One region of the Emticicia fontis genome, then DNA from elsewhere that is predicted to be linked to it. Evidence: riboswitches for the same ligand, from Rfam matches in the RefSeq annotation. Region 1 holds a riboswitch; the other holds the start of a gene.
What was found. A riboswitch is a leader RNA that binds a small molecule or an ion and turns the genes downstream of it on or off. The one in region 1 is predicted to bind S-adenosylmethionine.
Positions count from the first base shown of each region.

Region 2: linked by a shared signal. The riboswitch ahead of ACYVFA_RS07400 (homoserine O-acetyltransferase family protein) and the one ahead of metK (methionine adenosyltransferase) in region 1 are both predicted to bind S-adenosylmethionine.

Region 1 covers NZ_BAAGXU010000057.1:31,248-39,382, forward strand. The annotation lists gene ACYVFA_RS23595 (hypothetical protein) at 1-260, opposite strand, end outside; gene ACYVFA_RS23600 (GLPGLI family protein) at 412-1,170, opposite strand; gene ACYVFA_RS23605 (outer membrane beta-barrel protein) at 1,202-4,021, opposite strand; gene ACYVFA_RS23610 (C40 family peptidase) at 4,364-4,885, shown strand; SAM-I-IV-variant riboswitch at 5,158-5,273, shown strand; gene metK (methionine adenosyltransferase) at 5,338-6,630, shown strand; gene ACYVFA_RS23620 (hypothetical protein) at 6,811-8,135, opposite strand, start outside.
Region 2 covers NZ_BAAGXU010000011.1:220,927-229,061, reverse strand. The annotation lists gene ACYVFA_RS07420 (YheT family hydrolase) at 1-744, shown strand, start outside; gene ACYVFA_RS07415 (mechanosensitive ion channel family protein) at 778-1,896, shown strand; gene ACYVFA_RS07410 (Rossmann-fold NAD(P)-binding domain-containing protein) at 1,935-2,687, shown strand; gene ACYVFA_RS07405 (CHC2 zinc finger domain-containing protein) at 2,689-3,735, shown strand; SAM riboswitch class I at 3,840-3,956, shown strand; gene ACYVFA_RS07400 (homoserine O-acetyltransferase family protein) at 4,077-5,108, shown strand; gene ACYVFA_RS07395 (hypothetical protein) at 5,205-5,792, opposite strand; gene ACYVFA_RS07390 (DUF502 domain-containing protein) at 5,918-6,520, opposite strand; gene ACYVFA_RS07385 (hypothetical protein) at 6,892-7,080, shown strand; gene ACYVFA_RS07380 (exo-beta-N-acetylmuramidase NamZ family protein) at 7,178-8,135, shown strand, end outside.

The DNA.
Region 1 (8,135 bases):
TTAGTGCTTCTATTGCTTGATGTATCATCCTGTGTGCTGGTTGCATCAGTCGATTGATAGTTATCTCCCAGACTTGTGATATTTTCTTGCGCTTCATGGGTATCGCCCTGGCGTTGTCCTTTGTTCCAGTGCTCTTGTCCCTGCTGAGTTGGACTGCCGCTGCTTTGTTGGCCTTGTTGAGGGATATTTCTATTCCCACCTTGTTGTGTCGAAGAATTTTTATCTTCGCCTTCTCTTTGTGTGTCTTTTTGATTTTGCATGATCTTAATGAGTTTAAATTTTTACTCTTTAATCAAAAAAGACAAAAAATTATGCCAGCAAAATTTAGTATAGTTTTTTGCTAAGCTGAAAAAAATACCTGTGCCACTTTATAAGCATAGCACAGGTATAGTTATTGATAAATCAAGATTTCTAATACCTGATTGCCCAATAAGGATTCCGATAAGATTTTATACTGTCTTTAATGTGTTTCACAATCAGTTGATCATAGTCGGCATCTTTAATTTTCTTGCCTTTTAGCTTTGGAAGAGCCAGTTCCTTATTTTCAAGCTTTTTGAACTCAACTTTTGTGGCTGTAATTATTACGTCACCATCATTGATTTCTAGTTCCAGAATCATACCCGGAAGGCCATAATATCTTTCAGGACCTGCTGGAACCGGAATGTCTCCCGTAAACCAAGCAGTTATTTTCTGATGTTTAACTGTATCTTCCGTAACGGCTTTCATACATATATATCCAGCCACATCTTTAATCTGATTCAATACTTTCCAACTTGGCGCGCGCAAAGAATCATCTATGATATAGGTTTTGCCCAACATCTCAATTATCTCTGTTTTCTTTTCTTTTTCAAAGTTTCGGTAAATGAAATAGTCTTCTGTCCGTGAAGACCACCCATATTCACTGGCTTCTTCCAGATGAGTCAGAAGGCTCTCGTTAGCATTGAAATACATCTTTGTCTTACTTTTCCATCCCTCATCGTTTTTACCCCAGGTTTGTTTTACACGGTCTTTTTCTTCGTTGGATAAATAGGTTAATTGACCAATAATTTTCGACCAGACCTCTTGGCGTTCATAAATTACCATACCTTCAGTTTTTTGTGCAAAACCGAGTCGGGGAGTAAAGAACGTCAATAGGAGCAATCCTAATACGTATTTTGATATAGCTTTCATTTGTATGTGTTTTTACAGTTTAAATATGTTCTTAGTACCAGCCCTGACGACGCATTTTAGCACTTACGCCTCTCATGTTGTAAGTAAAGCTTAACATAAAGTATCTCGAAAGTGTTTGGGTCTGTTCTGTTGAAACGAAGTTCTGATACGCATATTGGTTAATACCGATGTTTTTCTTCAATAAATCGTAAGCAGATAAACGAAGCTCGGCTTTTTTAGCTTTACCCAATATTTTATAAACCGAAGCATATAAAATCGGGATATGTTGGTTGAAGCCAAAACGCTCGTTTTTAGAGATTCTATAATTAAGATTTGAACTGAAATAGATACCTGCTGGCATAGCAATGTTCATTTCGGCGCCTAAATTATGATTCAATATCTGCTGATTTTGTGTAGTATTGATCGAGTATTTGGTATTAGTAAAACCAAAGTTACCATTGGCATAGAATGTGAATTTATCGCTTGGTGTCAAATCAAGGCGGAAACCAAAGTTATAGTTATAATTATTGGTAGTGTTCAATACATTATTAATGTAAATCAGGTTTTTAGAGATATTCGCTCCTCCGTTCAGGTTTAAAGTACTTTTGGTCTTCTTAAGCGGGAAACCAAAACCTAAGTAAGAACCCATATTTTGTCCACCTGAAATATTGGTAGGTTTCGCAGTGGTCACTAATGTGATAGGGTCAACGGTCTGATTATAAATTACCTGATTAAGATTATAACTATAATTTAAATTGAAGAACATATTGGTAAAGCTACCTGGGTTAAACATATTATAACCAACATAGGCTCTATGAGTACTCATGGGTAACAAATTCGGGTTACCTACACGAATATATAATGTATTGCTATTGTCAATAATCGGTTGTAAATCTTTGATAGCAGGCTCGCCAACTTCTTTTGAGTAATCAGCCCAGATGTATCTGTTGTTTTTCAGGTCAATATTGATTGAAGAAGCCGGAATCAAAGCAAATATGTCTCTATTGATTTGTTGCGCATCAGTTGCGTTTTTACTACGGGCAAAATCGGCATTGAAATGGAAATGTTGAGCGGCTAATCCAAATGAGACATTCACTCCTTTATGGTTATAGCGGATATTGGTTCCAAAACGATTATACATGAAATCATTGTTGTAATAATTACTCAATGAGTCAATACGGCTACCGTCTGTGGTCTGTACATTTCTATCTACGGCATCGCGGCGCAAGCTGAAATTATAGAATGTTTCAGAGAAGAATTTTTTAGACAGTGGCTCTACAAAAAGCAAGCTTGATTTAACCAGATTACGAGGGCTATTTGTAAAGTTTATCTGATTGATATTCGCTGGAATTGAGCCAACAGGTGCATCAAATAGTTCGTTAACAGAGTTCTGGCGTGCTTCACCATCTGAAACGTTATAATTATAGGTTAAACTTGCTGCAAAGTTTCTCCCTTTTTTCTTGAATTTATGACGATACAAACCAATCAGGGCAATGGCAGTTGAGTTATACTCATTGAAGTTATTAATAGTAGTCTGATTCGATTTATTGGCACTACCATTTCTGAAAATCTCTTGCAAACTATTAAATTTGGTTGTTCCATCACCTGTTCTACCGTTTCCAATCAAAACAAAAGTATTCAAGGAATCAATTTGTTTTTCGAAACGTAAGCTTACACGGTGGTTACGGCTGATACGGTTCTGATAACTATCTTCAAGTGTTTTAAACGAACTACTGTTAGAAAGGAAACTCTCTCTGGCCGATTTTTTGGAAACTAACTGTTGTGTCTGGCTGAAATAATAGTTTGAGCTAAATTTGGTCTTTTTGGTATCGTAATTATAGTTGGCACCACCGGCATAGTTTTCAGAGAATCCCTGGAAATTACGGCCTCCAACCGGAATACTGATACTTTCTTCTGAATCGTTATCAAAGAAATATCGGACACCACTACTGAAACCAAAATCAGCCTCATCTCCCCAGTTATTAGCCTGGCTGCCTCTGAAATCCTGGAAATCATCGCGTGAGATACCTGTCTGGTTAATATTATTGCCTAAACCTAAAACAGAGAATTGTTGCTTGGAATCAAATCTGTTATAGTTCCCTTTCAGTTCGGCTCTTTCGTTTGTGCCAAGTGCAGCGGTAACTTTACCAAATCCGCCTTTTTTGAAATCATCTTTCAATTCAAGGTTTACCGTTTTCTCTTTTTTTCCATCATCTACACCAGTAGCTTTGGCTTGTTCTGATTTATCATTGAAAATCTGAATTTTCGTGATGGCGTCAGCAGGTAAGTTTTTAGTAGCGGCTTTTGGGTCATTGCCAAAAAAGCTTTTGCCATCAACCGTTACTTTTTTCACATCTTGTCCCTGGGCTTTGATATTCCCATCCTGGTCAATCTGTACACCGGGGAGTTTTCGTAAGAGGTCTTCGACCGAAGAGCCGGGTGGTACTTTAAAAGAGGCCGCATTATACTCAATTGTATCACCTTTGATATTCAAAGGCGCGCGGGCAGTTTTTACTACCACTTCCATTAATTCCCGGGCAATGGGTTTTAATTTCAACTGGCCTAAGTCATTCACCGCTCCATCGACAGGTTTCACATCAGTCTGGAACGGAATGTAACCTACAAATGAGATTTTCAGAATGTAGTTAGCCTTTTTTACATTTTTGAATTCGAATGCACCATTTTCGTCAGTTCTGCCAAAGTTTACTAGAGTAGAATCTTTAGGTTGTAATAGCATCACAGTAGCGAAGGGCATTACTGCATTACCCGAATCGATAGCAATTCCCTTAATGGTAAATTTAGTAGGACTTTGGGCAAATAAAAGGGCAGCTGTATGCATAAGCACAGCTAGTAGAAGTAAGCGCTTTTTCATAAGATGGTTTAGTAATATAAAATCGTTGCGTTATTAACTAATTACTTAGTTAACTATGGTGCGAAGATAAAACTATTTTTATTCTAGAATGTAAATTTTAAGTTTTTTTAACTAAGATTTTTTTTTACGGACTTTTTTACAAAAATTTACATATATTTGATACATCGTATTTCCGCACATTATCTTGAAAATCCTCCGGCTGAGCCCCGCTTTCCTTCTTAATTTTTAAAGAAAATTGTACTTTTTTGTGATTCGTTAACAATAAATTGCCTATTTGCGCCGTTTTTTTGGACTTAGGCATTGTATTTGTCTAATTTTGTAACAGAACCAAATCAATATATAATGTTAAAAAAATATGTATTGGGTTCGTTGTTAGTCGTTTCATCGGTGGTTTCAAAGGCCACTGACCATCCAAAATCCCCTACAACTTCACCGAACGAGGTAACTGATAAAAAGAGTAATTCAAAATTAACCGACGACCTACAACGATTCGCCCGAAAGCTTATTGGCATCCGCTACTCATGGAGCGGTAAAACACTCAAAGGATTTGATTGTTCAGGTTTAGTAAACTACGTATTTGCCAAATTCGGCATGAAGCTGAGTCATCGTAGTACTGACCTTTTCAAAATGGGTCACCAGACTGCGCCCGAAGATGCACTACCCGGAGATTTAATTTTCTTCAAAATTAATTCCAGCAGAAAAGACGAGGTGTCTCATGTAGGCATCGTGTTGGAATCTGATAAGAACGGTCTGAAATTCATTCATTCGGCCTGTAAAACAGGGGTTAGCATCAGTTATTTAAAAGAGCAATATTATGCTTCGCGTTTTGCAGGTATACGTCGCGTAATAGATAGTCTGAAATAAGGTAAATAAGAATTTTACCAAATATCTGTTCTGAAAGTATTTACTTTTCCAAATAAAGAGTTGCTTTGTATCATAGAAAGCAACTCTTTATTTTTTTTAGGACGATTTTATCGCTAATTGCGTAAAGGTAAAAATATCGCTTATATCGATATTTTCAAGATAAATTGTCCAATCTGAAATTTGTTTAGAGATAATTTTAAGTGACATTTTAATTATTTTAGATATATTTTCATTCGAAATTTTGTTTTTGTTTTTCTAAATGTCTTACTTTGTAGAAGTATCAAGAAATTCCCGTTTGCGGAAACCCAACCGAGTAGAAACACTACGGTGGTAAAGAGATGCGGACAACAGGCGTTCAGGTTCTTGTTTGTCAAAAAAGTTTCTTTTTTCCCTTCTGCATAGAGTTTTTTAGCATACACTTTTTGCAAATCATTAAAAACTAAACAAGATTTATGGCGTACCTATTTACTTCCGAATCAGTATCGGAAGGTCACCCAGACAAAGTTGCTGACCAAATCTCTGACGCCCTTATTGATAACTTTCTGGCGTTTGACCCAACTTCTAAAGTTGCTTGCGAAACCCTCGTAACAACAGGTCAGGTGGTTTTGGCAGGTGAAGTAAAAACTAAAACCTACCTTGATGTTCAATCAATTGCCCGCGATGTAATCTCGAAGATTGGTTATACCAAATCTGAGTATATGTTCGAAGCAAACTCTTGCGGTATTTTATCAGCTATTCATGAGCAATCAGACGATATTAACCGTGGTGTTGATCGCACAGCAGATGAGAAAAATTTTGAAGAAAAAGCCGATGCACAAGGTGCTGGCGACCAGGGAATGATGTTTGGTTACGCTACCCGCGAAACCGATAATTATATGCCTTTGGCTTTGGATCTGGCTCATAAAATCTTACAAGAACTTTCAACTATTCGTCGTGAAAACAAACGTATCAAATACCTTCGTCCTGATGCCAAATCACAAGTGACGATTGAATATACAGATGCCAATAAACCTGTTAGAATTGATACAATTGTTGTTTCAACACAACATGATGATTTCGGTTCTGATGAAGAGATGTTGGCTACTATCCGTAGAGATATTATCAACTACGTGATTCCTCGTGTAAAAGCGAAGTTGAAACCATCATTACGCAAATTATTCAACGACCAGATCACTTATTATATTAACCCAACCGGAAAATTCGTAATCGGTGGTCCACACGGTGATACTGGTTTAACAGGACGTAAGATTATCGTTGATACTTATGGTGGTAAAGGTGCACATGGTGGTGGTGCTTTCTCTGGTAAAGATCCATCGAAAGTTGACCGTTCAGCTGCTTATGCTACACGCCATATTGCTAAAAACTTAGTGGCTGCGGGTGTATGTGATGAGGTATTGGTACAAGTATCTTATGCTATTGGCGTAGCAAAACCTTGTGGTATTTTCGTAAACACTTATGGTACTGCTAAAGTAAAAGGTGAAAACGGTAAAAAATTATCAGACGGGGAAATTGCGAAAATCGTAGAACAAGTATTTGATATGCGTCCGTATGCAATTGAGCAACGTTTGAAATTACGTAATCCGATGTACTCTGAAACAGCTGCTTATGGACACATGGGTCGTGAGTCAGAGTGGGTAAGAAAAGTTTTCAAAGGCCCTGAAGGTGAGAAAACAGTTGATGTTGAATTATTTACTTGGGAGAAATTAGATTATCTGGATAAAGTAAAAGAAGGATTCGGAATCTAATTCATTCGTACAATATAGATGAAATAAGGAGAGCCAACGCTTTCCTTATTTTTTTGTTTTATTTTGTATGTATAGAATTTTCAATACATTCTGAAATATATAAAATTTTTCTTATGATATATAAAACGAAAGAGGTGCACAACGGCACCTCTTTCGTTTTATTATTATCTTATCTGTCTTTTATCTGGCTACTTCAATAAACTTACCATCCTGATACTTGATAATAGGTACAATCTGATTTTCGTTTGAGCGATTCGTATAGTCAAAACCATCCAGTGTATAGCCTTGGGTGTGTTCAATAGAATCTAAATTACCCCGAAGTTTGTTTCTGCCTGATTTCAGCATTCTGCCGTAGAACAATAGCATATCATAACCCCAATAACTATAATATGAAGGTGCAATATTCTGGCTACTTATATAGGCACTTCTAAAATTCTTCACTTCTTCTTTATCTCTGTCCATATAATCTAACTGAATCAGGTATAAATCTCTGTTAAAAATATTGAGAGAAGAACCCTCAAAATCAAAGGCAGAAGAGGCTGCTATAATGGGTGAGTTAATTCGTTTTTTATCTAATGCACTGATAATTTTCGGCCCAAAGGTTTGCTCACTACCTGCAATAAAAATATGGTCAGGTTTACGTTTAGTATCAATATCATCAGCATTGGTGTATTTTTTTATAGCTAATACGTTCAACCCTTTTTCCATAGCTCTATCCCGATAGATGTAAGCAAAAGCAGAGTCCTTACGGGTGTTGCCATAATAGATAGTTACTGTGCGCCCCGATTTCTCATTAACAATATATTCAATTGCCTTGGCTGCCTGAGTTTCGAAAGAAGGAGAGGCTAAAAAGGCGTTTTTATCATTACTTACCAACTGGCGATTATTCGACAATGGATGTACCTGAATCGCATCATTAGATTTGACAAAATTATTTGCAACTTTGTTTACTTCTGGGTAAAGAGGACCAATAATTAAATCTACTTTATCAAAAGCACGATTACCTACAACATCATTTATATGCTTTACATCTCGCTCTATGTCAAAAGCATATAAATTAACACTGATTTGCTCAGAAGCTAGTTTTTCCTGTGCCTGTTTCATACCTGCATATAAATCATAAATATATTGGTTGGCACGATTGGTTCTATTAGGATCAAACTCGAACAGACGGAATGGGAGCATAACTGCTACATTAATGGCATTATCGTCTTCCTTTTTCTGTTTTTTTGAAGATTTCTTATCAGAATTACCTCCCAGGTTAAACTGATTCGTTAACTGGTCTGATAATTCTAAATCTTCTCTGGTGGCATTTTTACTCCCCTGAATATTATCAACTATTAATTGGGCCAAAACCGGATTATCAGGCGATTTCTGGTAGAGTTGTTTTAAGCGATGTAACTCTTTGATTTTGCTCAGATAGATATACTCCATGTTTTCAATTTCTTGCCGCCATGCTTTAGAAGTAATGCGGTTAAGATATTGTAGTGCTTCATCTGGCTTAT
Region 2 (8,135 bases), on a different contig from region 1:
ATAAAGAAATTTAACGATAATGGTTACGATGGACTTGGTTGGAATTGCCGCAGTTGCAGTGGAGAAATGAATCGTCTACCTCGGTTTTATCATCATGGTGATATTGAGGATATTAGATTTGTAGTGGAATATGCCATTCAGAAACATCAATACGAAGAAGTGGTTCTGGTAGGTTTCAGCATGGGAGGAAGCATGACTATCAGATTACTAGGCGACCAGCCTGACAGATTGCCGGAACAGGTAAAATGCGGAATAGCAGTTTCTGTCCCACTCGATTTATTTACTTCTGTGTATGAATTATATAAGCCCGGACGACGCTTTTATATGACTCGGTTTATCAATAAGTTGGGTAAGAAAATCAAGCAGAAGGCTGTTCAGCATCCGAATAATCCTTTGTTGAATCATGAGGGTTATGAAAAGATAAAAGACTTTGAAGAGTTTGATAATCGCTATACAGCCAAGCTATATGGTTTTAAAGATGCACATGATTTTTATAAGAAGGCAGGAGCAAAGCCTTATCTGAAAAATATTTTGAAGCCTACTTTAATCGTTCAGGCAAAAAATGACCCTTTTCTTTCACCCGAATGTCTGGATTTAGGGGATGCAGAACTGAACCCTCACGTATATCTGCAATTATTACATTTTGGTGGCCATGTAGGCTTTATGTTGCCTGATTCGAATGAAACATGGGTGGAAAGAAGAGTACTTGATTTTGTGCAGAATGGTATTCAAACTTTGATATAGCCCCTGAAAATGGGCTCGTAATTTGTGTTTATAATGGATAAATTTCTCAGAACTACTTATTTTTATAATACTGCCGAAAACTGGCTCTGGTTTTTCGGAATACTTATTGTCGGTTTTTTATTCAAACGGATTTTATCAGTGACGGTAAGCCGGATAGTGTATCGAATCATGAAAAAGGAGACTCAAGGTGTTCCTGTAGCTGATTTCGTAAATCTACTGAGAAGTCCATTAGAGTTTCTTTTAGCTTTATTAATCATATATGGTGCAGTTAACGAAATTGTTTTTCCACGTAAATGGCGTATTATTCCTTTCGGAAAGATGCGTTTTGCTGATTTCGTCGACCGTACTTTGGATATGCTTTTTGTAGCAGGTATTACCTGGCTTATCATCCGGCTGATCCGCTTTTTTGCCTTGGTCTACCTCAAAAAAGCAGAAGAAACTGAATCTAATAAAGAAAAACAGTTAGTACCTTTTTTCCGGGATATTATCATCGTTCTGATTGCCTTTTCTTCTTTTTTTCTGATTCTTGGCTTTGTTTTTAAGCAGGATGTTATCAGTCTTATCACTGGCTTGGGTATTGGTGGGGTAGCTTTAGCTCTGGCCGCTCGTGCTACTTTAGAAAATCTATTCGCGTCATTTACACTTTTTACCGAGCAACCATTTATTGTAGGCGATGATATAGAATTAGGTACAATGGTAGGTAAAATTGAAAAAGTGGGCTTTCGCAGCACGCGTATCCGCAATGTAGATGGGAGTCTGGTTGTTGTTCCAAATCAGATGCTTGTCTCACAATCATTAAACAATATCTCTGAACGGATGGAACGCAGGCACAAGTTTTTTATACGTTTAAAAATAGAAGCTTCAATCCGGCAGATTAAGCAGATAATTGAAGAGGTGCAAACGATATTGGATAATCATGAAAGAATCAGCACTGGCGGTCATGTAAAACTGGATGCCATCGGAGATTATTCAATCAATATCCTGGTAGTATTTATGGCTGCTACGGCCGATTATTGGGAGAGTAAAAGTATCAGAGAAGAAGTGAATGTAGCAATTCTGCATATACTCGAAAAAAATCAGGTAGAATTAGCACAACCAGCTACCACACTTTTTAGTTTAACAGATGATAAAAATATAGATAATGATTATTAATGATAATCAGTTATTAAACTAAACCTTAGCAACAAGATATGTCTCGCATAGCACTTATCACCGGCGCAACTTCCGGAATTGGTAAAGCAACAGCATCAGCCTTTGCCAACAATGGTATTAATCTTATTTTATGTGGTCGCCGACAAGAGCGATTAGATAATTTGCAGGAACAATTCTCTAAGAAGGTATTGGTTACTACTTTGAAATTTGATGTTACCAATAAAGTAGAAGTTTTCAACGCCATTAATTCTTTATCGGATGAATGGAAGAGTATTGATATTCTAGTAAATAATGCAGGCAATGCTCATGGAATGTCACCCATTCAGGATGGTGATGTGGATGATTGGGACATGATGATTGACGGTAATGTGCAGGGTTTACTATATGTATCAAAGGCCATAATATCAGGCATGGTGGAACGTGAGAAGGGTCATATAGTGAACCTGAGTTCGGTAGCCGGAAAATATACTTATGCGAATGGAGCGGTTTATTGTGCATCAAAAGCAGCAGTGGAAGCTTTAAGCGAAGGTATGAGACTGGATTTAACACAACATGGTATAAAATTAACCAATATCGCTCCGGGAGCCGTTGAAACAGAGTTTTCTTTGGTAAGATTTAAAGGTGATGCAAAACGGGCAGAAAAAGTATATGAAGGGTTTGACCCTTTACAACCGGAAGATGTAGCTGATGCCATTTTATATGCGGTTAATACACCACCAAGGGTAACCATTGCTGATATTGTTTTATATGCCGGTGCGCAATCGGCACCAACGGTGATTCATAGAAAATAGCATGAACGATTTATTACAAAGGGTTAAAGAAATTGACATCAGGCAGGTAGCGAGAGATTTGGGATTTGATGTGATTCAAACCCGACGTATGCTATGCCCTTTTCATGTAGAAGATACTCCCTCGCTGGTTTTTTATCCGCCTCCACAAAATGAATTTCACTGTTTCGGCTGTGGCAAACGCGGTGATGTAATTAATTTGTATGCCAATGTTTGCCAGATAGATTTCAAGACTGCTCTGGAAGAGTTAGCTAGTAGGTATATCCCGAATTATGATGGCACTGGCTCAAAAAAAACACGAAAGATTGATGTTAAAAGTATTTATACCCGAAAGTCGGTAGAAGAAAAAACTTTTGTATTTCACGAAAAATTCAGCGATATCTACGAAGATTTTCAGAAGTTTTGTATAAGCCAACCTGCAACTGAATCAGCAAGAAAAGCTGCTGAGTATTTGCGGGGAAGGGGAATAGATGATTGGACAATCCGTTATTTTAAATTGTTTGTGATCAAAAATTACGGCTTAGCTAACGATTACCTCAAAGAAAAATATACCACAGCAGACCTGATCGCGAGTGGTATTGTCAATGAAAGGGGAAATCTGGTTTTCTTCAAGCATCCTATTATTATCCCTTATTATCAGAATGGTCGTATCGTTTATTTACAGGGTAGAACCATAGACAATCCACCAGAGGGTACAAATAAATATCAGTTCTTAACAGGTATCCCGAGAACTGTTTTCAATATTGATTCTTTGAAGAATCTGAGAGGAAATGCGGAAGTCTACCTGACAGAAGGTGCATTTGATTGCATGACTTTAGTTAAACACGGGATGATTGCCGTGAGTCTTGGTAGTGCCAAAACCTTTAAAAAGGAATGGATAAAACTCTTTAGAAAATTCAATATCTGGATATGGTTTGATAATGATACTGCCGGACAAACAGGTACCAGAGACCTGATGGAAGAGCTTCACCTGCACGGTATATCAGTAAACAGAAAGTATTTGCCCGACGATATTAAGGACATCAATGAGTACTATCTTAAATACTTCTAGTGTCGGCGTCAATAAAAAAGGAATTCAAAATCTTGTTTTCTACAAATTCAAGTTCCATATTTGCATCATCAATTCAAACAGATACTTTCCGTAGCTAATGGATTGATTTATACAGACGAGAGGAGAGAATAGGCTCTGTGAATCTCGGGCAACCTGTCCCGCTACTTGCGATAAGGTGCCAAAACCTACCGAAAGGGTCAGACCATTCGGACTTATAAACCAATCATAGACAATCGTTTTAAAATTGGTTTTGTTTACCGTATTACCGAGGGGTATGCGTTTTGTGTCACCTGATTTTCTGTACATCAGAGATTAGGCTAAAGATTTTGTACTCATAAACAATGGAAAACCAACAGATATTTCGCTACGACGAACCATTCAAATTAGAATCAGGCCAATGGTTACCTGAATTTCAGCTGGCTTATACTACTTTCGGAAAACCCAATGCCGCAATGGATAATGTGATATGGGTATGTCATGCTTTTACAGGTAATGCGAATCCGACTGACTGGTGGAATGGTTTAATAGGTGAAAAAAGATTATATAACCCAACCGAACATTTTATTATCTGTGCCAATATTATTGGTTCTCATTATGGCTCAACTAATGCGCTTAGTAAAAACCCGATTTCAGGTGAGCCTTATTATCATGATTTCCCTTTTATCAGTATACGCGATGTGGCAAGAGCCTTAGACTTGCTGCGTCAACAACTGGGTATTTATAAAATTAATACTCTTTTAGGCGGCTCTTTAGGTGGGCAACAGGCCCTTGAATGGGCATTGCTACAACCAGATCTGATTGAAAACCTGATTTTGTTTTCAACGAATGCTATTCATTCTCCTTGGGGAATTGCCTTTAATGAATCTCAACGCATGGCTATTGCTGCCGACCCATCGTGGACAGAAAGAAGCCCGAAAGCCGGTATGACTGGTATGAAAGTAGCCCGCTCAATTGCCTTATTATCTTATCGCAACTATGCTACGTATAACCGTACTCAATCCAGAGACGAAGGGCAGATAGATTTTTTTCGTGCCAATACCTATCAGAATTATCAGGGTGAGAAACTAGGTAAACGCTTTAATGCTTTTTCGTATTGGACTCTCTCTAAAATGTTCGATTCACATGATGTGGGTAGAGGAAGAGGTAAAGTAGAGGAGGTTCTTGCGACTATCAAATCAAAAACGCTGGTAATTGGAATTTCTTCAGATGTTTTATTCCCACCGGAAGAGCAAGCATTTATTGCACAGCATATTCCTGAAGCAAAATATGCTTTAATAGAATCGCTCTACGGCCATGATGGCTTCTTAATAGAGTTCGAAGCCATGACGGATACGATTCGGAATTGGGGCAAAGCTGATTTAGTGATTGAGTGAATGAGCGATTTAGTGAATTAGTGATTAATTTAAACCTCAGTGAAACTCTGTACACAACTTAGTGTAACTCCTTGGTTAATCCTTACACTTAGATTGCTAAAAACTCTGAAAAACCCTCAAACGGTAATTCTCAGTTAGCTTTTTACTTCTCAAAGCATTCTGCAAAACAGTAAATAGAGGAGAAGCTGCCGTTAATCCGGCTGCCAGAATTAATTTGGGGTTTGTTACAGGATTTACCCCCCATGCTGCCCATTCTATCAGAATGTATGAAAAAGGGGAGAAGTTGGCAATTCCAAATCGAATGGGCCTTTTAGGGTGCTTATAAATACGAGCTACATCTTTAATCTTGACTTCAACATATTCATAGCGATTCATTACTTCATTCAATGAAGTAATCACGAATGACGAATCAGTAATGTCATAAAGATTGTCTTCATAAACCATATCATCTTTGGTCTTGAATCTGAAAACATCACCTTTATAAAACTTTGTACGTCTACCGGTTCTTACTTTTTCTAAAACCAGATATTTATCTTTATTAAACATACTCCTTGCCTGTGAAGGGTCTTTTCGGTAGATGAGTTCTTCTACTGATTTTGCTTCACGCTGATGTATGTCTTGTGCAAAGCAGCCAAGTGTCAGAGAAAGAAAAAATAGCAGTAAATATGGTCTTAATCGAGTCATAGGATTTATATAGTAGCACGGAATCGTATTCCGTTGCGGGATAAATAGATATTTTTATTGATATGTGTTGCTTCTTTCAAATGGCAAGCATTGATTCATGTTGTTTGGTGTCTGTCAGTATGGTTTTAAAGCTTATCATTCACAGACACACCTCCTGAAACAATTAGCTTCATGATTTCAGCAATTGGTAAGTCGAGCATTTGTACGTTTTCTCTGGGTACTAATATCAGATTTCCCGAAAAGGCGTAACTATGCGGAAAGTAGACTGCCACTAAGTCACTAACGCCTAAATTACTCAAATCATTTTGTGTAATAAAGCCAATTTTATAAACTTGTGCTTCTTTATTGATGAGTACTATCGCACCCTGATTAAATTTACGTTTATCGCCAACAAAAGCCGAAATTAAATCTTTAAAAGCAAAGTAAAAAATCCTGACTAAAGGTAAATGACTAATCGCATTTTCGATTATATTCTGAATGGTTTGTGGGAGTAGTACCGAAAAAACAAATCCAATCAGCATAGTTCCGGTTATGATAATTAAAGAGCCTAAACCCGGAATAAATAATTCCCGATCGGGGTCGCCTATTGGAATTCTGATACGAATAAGGTTATCAACAAAATCAAAAGCGCCTAGTAAAATAAAAAAGGTAAATCCGAGAGGAGCAACAAAAAGTAATCCACGTATAAAATAGGAAAACAAACGACTCAGAATAGTTCGGCCGGTCATAGAAAAGGAATTTTAGTAATATAAGGTAATGCCTGTAAGATTAAGACGTAGCTATTAATTGAAACGCTAATGTCAAAGTAAAAGTTTGTAAGGGCAAGTTTAAATATTGTTTTTCTGATTGAAAAGGGTAGCATACTTTCTTGATATTTGCTACGAATGATTCATTCTTTTCTTTTGTTAAAATTACTATTAACAACTTATATTATATTGGTTTTACCAGTATGATTATAGCAAAAAGCTCTCACAATCTTTTGAAAACACTAATTTAAGTCGGAAATTTAGGGGAAGCACAGTCGGAGACACCTAGTCAGGGAAGCGTAGGCTTACATTGCAACCCGGATAGAGGAATTATTTTCTACAATTATAAAAAAATGGCAAAGATATATCCAGTTTTTGGGGAGTTTATGAGAAGAGGGAAAGCACTTGCTGATATGAAGCTAGCCGGAAATCGGTTTAAAATAGCGATTATCTATCGTTACGAGCAGGTAGTTTCGGAATATCAGCGTATCACCTACACAAACGAAACCAAAAATTGGCCCATATGGTCGAAACCTTTTTGAAAGAGGAAAGCAGCACAGGGATGGTTTCCAGAAAATCAGGTAATGCTGAAGGTAGTAGTATTGGCTTTTTACACTTGCTTAATTATTTAGAATAAATATGATTCAATTCGGAATTGATATACTATTAAGACAAAATCCTCATTGGAAAAGTAAAAATATTGGTCTCGTAACTAACCACGCTGCGACAACGAATAATTTACAACCTTCAAGGCAAGCCTTGCTTGAAAATGGGTTTAATATAGTCAAATTATTCTCGCCCGAGCATGGTTTAGATACCACAGGAGCAGATGGTGCAAAAATGTATGATAGTATTGATCCACTGACCCAGCTACCAGTTATCAGTCTATATGGAGAAAAATTAATAGCCAATGAGCAGGATTTAGCTGACATAGATATTCTGCTATTTGATATTCCTGATATTGGCTGCCGGTTTTATACCTATCTATGGACACTCTCTTATGTTTTAGAAGCCTGTGGTAAATTTAATAAATGTTTAATCATTGCTGATAGACCTAATCCTATCTCAGCGAATTTAGATAGGGCAGAAGGAGTGATGCTTGATGAGAGCCATTGTTCTTCGTTCATAGGCCGATGGGGTATTCCTTTAAGACATAGCTGTACTTTGGGAGAATTAGCAATGTATTTTAATGAATCGAAAGGAATAAATGCGAATATTGAGGTTATTCGGTGTGAGAACTGGCAAAGGAATACATACCAGCCTGATTGGGAAATACCCTTTGTACCAACTTCTCCAGCCATGAGAGGTTTTCAGTCCTCATTGTTATATCCCGGATTAGGATTGCTGGAAGCGACTAATATCAGCGAAGGTAGAGGTACAGAAATGCCCTTTACTATCATTGGGGCACCCTGGTTAAACAATAATTTGCTGTCAGAAAAGTTATTTAATTCGAAATTGGAAATGCAGCCCATTACGTTTGTGCCAACTGAAAGCAAATATGAAAGTGAAGTGTGTAGCGGTATAAATTTTCATGTAAAGGATTTTGCAGGATTTAATACGCTCATTAATGGATTAATGCTAATCAAGTTAATAAAAG